3 regions of the Paenibacillus sp. FSL H3-0310 genome follow, and region 1 is predicted to be linked to each of the others. Evidence: predicted binding sites of a transcription regulator. Region 1 holds the regulator's gene; each other region holds the start of a gene.

Region 1 (2,206 bases):
GCTTCTGGGAAGGTGTAGATATTCCAGGTGAAGCACTGACTTGCCTGGCCATCGTGAGACTTCCATTTCAACCGCCGAATCACCCGTTGGCGGAAGCGAAGTCGGAGTTATTACAGGCCCAGAAGAAGAATCCGTTCATGAAATTATCTGTTCCTCAAGCGGTTATTCGTTTTAAGCAGGGATTCGGAAGACTGGTTCGCACGGCGCAGGATCGCGGAATAGTTATTGTTTATGATACAAGGGTTATTGAATCTCATTACGGGAAGTATTTCCTTTATTCATTGCCTGGTCCCAAAATGGAGCATATGCTTACTGATCAAATGGTCCCTCGCATAGCGGAATGGCTAGAGGATGGCGGCGCTTCTTAAAACGCTCGTCTTCAGTTTAGCTCCTCCTTATCCTTAAGGGCGGTGTGTTACAGTACCGTCCTTAATAAGGAGAGGTAGACGTTTGAATATGGATTTTCACAAGAACATTACTATTTTTAGGAGGAAAAATATGAAATCGGATAAAATATCAGAAGCCGTTGTTCGCAGACTACCTGTGTACTTGCGTTTTTTGAATGATCTCCAGAATCGCGAAATATTAACAGTTTCCTCTCAGGAACTTGGACAAAAGCTTGATCTTAATCCCGCACAGATTCGTAAGGATTTAGCATATTTTGGTGACTTCGGCAGAAAAGGTATCGGATATGATGTAACGTATCTTATTGAGAAAATCCGTCATATCCTGAAGCTGGATCAACAGCTTAATGTAGCTTTAGTTGGAGCAGGTAATCTCGGACATGCCTTGTCTAATTACAATGCATATCTCAAAGATACTATGAAAATTACGGCTATATTTGATTCGTACGCTCCTAAGGTTGGACGTAAGATCAACTCCCTTACTGTGCAACCGATGGATGAACTAGGCAGCACAATTCGTGAGCAAGGTATTCGCATTGCCATTATTACCGTACCTGATTCAGAAGCTCAAAATGTAGCAGATATCCTCATTTCTTCTGGGATTGAAGCAATTTTGAACTTTGCCCCTGTGATTCTGAAGACACCACCGAATATCCGGGTGCATGCAGCTGATTTTACAACTGATCTGCAAAGTCTTGCTTATTACTTGCGGGATGGAAAGGAAGAAAGTGAACATGAACAACAATAAAACGATAATTAAGGGCGGGTATTTTCTGACTCCGGGAACGGATGAGCCGGTTCTGAGTGGATATATGACTATTGAAGATGATTTAATCACTTACATAGGAAAAGAAGAGCCTCAGATGGAAGCTGGAGTGCAAGTGGTTGATGGCAGCCGTCTGCTGTTCATGCCTGGACTTGTAAACACACATGGTCATGCGGCGATGTCTTTGCTGCGTGGATATGGAGATGATTTAGCGCTACAAGTGTGGCTTCAGGAGAAGATGTGGCCAATGGAGGAAAAGTTCTCCGGTGATGATGTATACTGGGGAACCTCCTTATCTGTATTGGAAATGCTGAAGGGTGGAACTACGACCTTCCTCGATATGTATGATCATATGGACCGAGTAGCCGAGGTAGCTGAGTTATCAGGTATCCGTTCCGTATTGATGCGTGGTGTGATCGGGTTATGTCCAGAGGATGTACAGAATCACAAGCTTGCGGAAGCGATTTCTTTTGCCCGTAACTGGCATGGAAAGGCTGACGGTAGAATTACTACTATGATCTCGCCACACGCCCCTTATACTTGCCCTCCGGACTTCCTGGTTAAGTTTGTGCAGGCAGCGCATGATCTGGATTTACCGATGCATACGCATATGTCCGAAACGAAACGTGAAGTGGAACAAAATGTGGCGGATTACGGGTTGCGTCCTGTAGCTCACTTAGAGAAGCTTGGCATGTTCACACGTCCCTCGATAGTTGCACATGGTGTTCATTTAAATGATGAAGAGATTGAGATCTTGGCTCGCCATAATGTGGGTGTATCTCATAATCCGGGCAGTAATTTGAAGCTGGCTAGCGGAGTGGCTCGGGTTACTGATCTTCTAAAAGCTGGTGTGAAGGTGTCTCTTGGCACGGATGGCGCGGCAAGCAACAATAACTTGGATATGTTTGAAGAGATGCGGCTTGCAGCTCTCATTCATAAGGGTGTCAGCGGTGATCCAACGGCTGTTCCAGCTCCAGAAGCTCTGCGTATGGCTACAGAATATGGCGCGCAATCCATCTTTTTAAATAATGTAGGC
Region 2 (2,206 bases), 2.0 Mb from region 1:
CGTCTTTCAAGTCAATCGCATTGCCTTCTACATTCGTAACAGGAAGACCTGTCAGGAATTGAACACCACGTTTCTCCAAGCTTGCTACAGCACGTTCGATTAATGCATCTGGCAATACTGGAAGGATTTTAGGACCTGCTTCAACGAGCATAAGCTTAATTTCTTTAGGATCAACGCCATATTTTTTAGTAAGTGTAGGCAATACATCCGCGATTTCACCAACAAGCTCAACACCTGTTAAGCCGCCGCCACCGATCAGGATGTTTGCATCTGCTTCATTTTTCGATTTCGCATATTCACGAATACGATCTTCAATATGTTGATGGATTTTGTTAGCATCTGCAGCTGATTTCAATACCATACTGTATTGTTCAAGCCCTGGAATGCCAAAATAAGCTGTAGTGCTGCCAAGACCTACAACAAGCGCATCATAAGTAAGTGTCACACCATCAGAAAGAACAATTTGTTTGTTCTCCACAGAAAATGAATTAACCTTCGCGATTTTCAGGTCAATATCTTTCCCTGCGAAAAGCTTAGTTAGAGGCATAGCTACAGCACCCTCTGCAACACTACCTGCTGCAAGACGATGCAATTCTGTAATGATTTGGTGGGTAGGATACTGATTAACTACAGTAATTTTAGCTTCATCTTTTTTGAGATATTTGCGTACGGTTAAGGCGCTTAGTAGACCACCATAACCTGCTCCTAGAATGACAATATGTTTAGACATGATGTTTCCTCCGTCCCTTACGTATAAGATATGAAAATGATTATTTCTGCTTACTGCGTTCTCCAGCAACTTGAAGGTATGCATTTACGAAACGGAAAAGCTTTTGCGCTTGCGGATCTTTCAACAACTTCATAAGACCAAAAAGACCAATAACTTCGTTACTTTCATTCGCACGATCTTTTGCTTCGATCACTGTAGCTGCCATATTCTTCGCGGAATGCACTACAGGTTCAGCAAGTTCTTTAATTGCACTTACCGTATCACTTTTCAAGACATCATCCGCTGCGACAGTTTGCACAAAGTCATAGGACTTTGTAAGCACGCCAACAAGCTCAGTTAATTTTGGCAGCTGTTCCACCAAGACTGTTAATGATTCCTGAACTTCTGGTTTCAAGAGCTGTTCTAGAACATCCATTTGTTCCTTGCTAACAGCTACTTTTGGTGATTCTTGTTCAGGTTGTGTTTGAGTGATTGATTCTGACATATCCAAATCTCCTCTGCAATAAGCTTTGCTGCTTAATAGTAATGAAAAACATAAGAACTTTTAACGCCATATTTCTATTATAGCACTTATCAAGTTATAAATGTCACAAAGTTTTTGAATTTCCATAAAAATTTGTGATTTTTATTACATTATAATAAATTATTTAAATTACTAGTGTTAATTAAAACCGTTTGAGTGAATTAATGTACAAATTCATTCAAATTCTTCTCAGTTTTCAACAAAACATCCACAATGTCCATATTCTTCTCTGTTAGAAGTAACCTGAAATAAAGAGAACGCAGGAAGTTCTTTGTATTTATTCGAGTAACGTACTGGCTGTGGCTTCTAGGCCAACTGCCACATTGCGCCAAGTTGAGAATCCAATCGGTTATAGACTGCTGTGGAAGTAAATGATGATCGATGATTGTAACTATAATAGTAGCAATCCTTTCATCTTCTTCCTCCCTGAATATGTATTGATCGTTATAAAGCATCTTTTGAATAACTGCCAGAACCTCTTCCCGCACCTCGGCATCACTCTCCGAGCATAAAACCAGCTCATCCAAGGCGTCTGCGCCATGGGCTGCTGCGTGTGCCCAGCCTTCTTTTTCCATATAACCTCTTAAGTCCCGTTCTTCCTCATAATAACGAATCAAATCCTGCTTCACCTTTATAAATTCAGAGCTATCCAATATAGCCATTTCCCTATGCCTCTGGAGAATAAGAGCAACAACCAATACAGAAAATGTTCTTGTATACACCGTCAGATCTTCTTTATTCCCAATGTGATAAAAAAGATGCTGCTCGTCAAGAAGTATCCACAGCAGTTCACGAAGCTCCGCATCATTAAACCAACGTTTCTCATTAATCCATTTGTAGAATGTGGAATAAATCAATTCATCACGCAGTACAGGCTCGGGATCTCCTATATGCTCAAGCATCAACTTCACATAATCCTTTATGTCCTCTCCACTTCTAAGCTCGTAGTCATT
Region 3 (2,206 bases), 180 kb from region 1:
AATTGACAACGGTGAATATCGCTTCTTCAGGTAATGGAAGACTGTCCTGAATAAAGCGGGTGAGGAAAGAGTTATTGAAGCTCTCCATAATTAAACATACCTGTGAAAGGTCCTGTGGTTTTACCTTTTGCAGAGCTGCTCGATAGTTGAAAAAGACTTGCTTAAAGAGTTTATCTTCTATCATGCTGTCGATCAGAATCAAAGGAATTCCTTCTACAAAATGCTTGGAGATCGAATAAAAGGCTTCCTCGCGCACATCGATCAGAAATACAGCCTCCAGCTTTCTTTCTACGATAATATCCAAAGAAGGCTGGTCAACATCAAGTGAATATAGCAGCGTATGGTAACCAGCATTTGTTAACCGTTGTTCCAAGGCATGTATAAATGAGAACTGGGCATGGAGCTTCCAGTGTGGGGTATGGGCTGCTGTGTTAACAAGCACACCGACCAATCCTGTTTTCTGATTCGCAAGTGAACGTGCTGCCAGATTCGGTATGTAATGCAGTTCCTCGGCAAGCTGAAGAATCTGCTGGCGCGTTTTCTCAGGAATGGTTTGGTTGCCGACACGATTCAGAACATAGCTCACTGTTGCGACGGAGACATTGGCACGAAGTGCGATGTCCTTCATGGTTGTCTTTTTCACCAGTAAATAGCTCCCTTATCCTTGTGATATTTTCTAAAGATTAACATTCTGATTCTAAAGCGTCAATGGGGGGGAGTGAGCAGTCAGATGACCCTGTTAAGTTGCTAGAAATGGAAGAATGTAGCCCTTGAGATTCAACCCTGGGAAGATCTGCTTGATAATCGTCTTAAGCTAAATTATACGAAACAAGCTTTATGCAAAAGCTGAAAAAATGTTTATTGACCCAATGGTCATCCTTCCGCTGTATTATTTTTATGCTGGAGTTTTGCATAAACCTAACATTAAAAAAGTAAGCATAGAGTATGATGGTTCCATATCTTTTTCAAGAGGATATCTAATCTAAAGATTTATAGTAATAAAGATTATGAGGATACTTCCGCAGTTATTGGGAGTGTCCTTTTTGTATGGAATTAAGCACCTTTGTGACCTTTCTTAAAATTTGGGTAAATAAGTATTAAGATCCATGAACCTAAAACGGGCAGCGAGATGAGGTGTTACTTATGGATACGATTCCGGATGGAGAGGAGTGATCTTTGTGAAACCGCTTCAGATAACGACACAATATTGTGAAAATTTTCACCTGTTTATTAAAATTTTTAATATATAATTAATTTATAATCAAAAACAAGGGGGATTTCAAATGAAGTTATTTAAAATGATGTTAGTAGCAGGCGTCTCGGTTGCAGTCTTGTCTGGTTGTGGTGCGAATAATAATAATGCGACTAATTCGGCGGCTACTACGGCTCCAACTACAGAGCAAACGGATGCAGTTACTACAGCTTCAATCGTAAATCAAGCAGATGCGTTTACCAAGGCTGTAAGTAAAGATGGAAATTGGATTATTGCCATTCTAAATGATGTGACGATTGCCCAAGATGTTGTTGTTGAAGGCGAATTCCATGATAAAGGGGCCGCAGACGGCGACATCTACCGTAAGATTGCTCTTTATGCCCAAGACGCTGATCACAAAGTTACTGCCAATTACACACTCACTGTACCTAAGTTAACTGTACAAAGTGAAAATTTACGAGTTCAAGGCGGAACCATTAAAGGTGATGTTTATGTAGAAACGAACGGATTTAATCTGCATGAAACCTCGACTATTGATGGAAATCTTTACTTCGCAAACGAAGATGTGAAAGCAACTGCAGGGATTGAAGGTAAAGTGACTGGGGCAACTGAAGTTAAATAAGTTAGTAATGATTTCGATTAGGTAGAAGTTGAAGGACTAACTATATAGATAGAATTATCCGGATAGGTTCAGGAAAAAGGAATCAGTATGAATGGGCAAACTCATAATGGACTACACCCCATCTAGTTACCATATGAGAGCCGACGGAAGCTTTGAAGTAACAAGTAATGGAGTATTGAAGTGTACAGTAGATGGGTTTAACTGTATTTTGTACAACTAAAATGCTCAAAACGCCCAGCCAATAAAAATAGCTGTATTTAGTACATCAATTTTTCTTGATTTAATACTCTACAGGCTACTTCTCTAGTTTTTAATTGTATAGAATACACTTAAAGTTAGAATTAGCCCTTGTGGATATGGAATAAGTGTAC

Evidence for each region. The regulator Rex, encoded in region 1, represses fermentation and respiration genes when NADH is low (regulators of the CRP and FNR family bind a similar motif). The targets are predictions, from matches to a motif close to TTGTGAAATATTTCACAA.
Region 2: the regulator Rex is predicted to act here: its motif matches at 1,347-1,364, upstream of MHH63_RS16340 (DUF1641 domain-containing protein).
Region 3: the regulator Rex is predicted to act here: its motif matches at 1,208-1,225, upstream of MHH63_RS07920 (polymer-forming cytoskeletal protein).

What each region holds. Positions count from the first base shown of each region.
Region 1 covers NZ_JBBODC010000001.1:1,596,026-1,598,231, forward strand. Annotated here, with positions in the region: gene dinG (ATP-dependent DNA helicase DinG) at 1-368, shown strand, start outside; gene MHH63_RS07175 (redox-sensing transcriptional repressor Rex) at 499-1,152, shown strand; gene MHH63_RS07180 (amidohydrolase) at 1,139-2,206, shown strand, end outside.
Region 2 covers NZ_JBBODC010000001.1:3,588,154-3,590,359, forward strand. Annotated here, with positions in the region: gene MHH63_RS16335 (NAD(P)/FAD-dependent oxidoreductase) at 1-730, opposite strand, end outside; gene MHH63_RS16340 (DUF1641 domain-containing protein) at 771-1,214, opposite strand; gene MHH63_RS16345 (DUF2785 domain-containing protein) at 1,415-2,206, opposite strand, start outside.
Region 3 covers NZ_JBBODC010000001.1:1,772,086-1,774,291, forward strand. Annotated here, with positions in the region: gene MHH63_RS07915 (LacI family DNA-binding transcriptional regulator) at 1-643, opposite strand, end outside; gene MHH63_RS07920 (polymer-forming cytoskeletal protein) at 1,284-1,835, shown strand.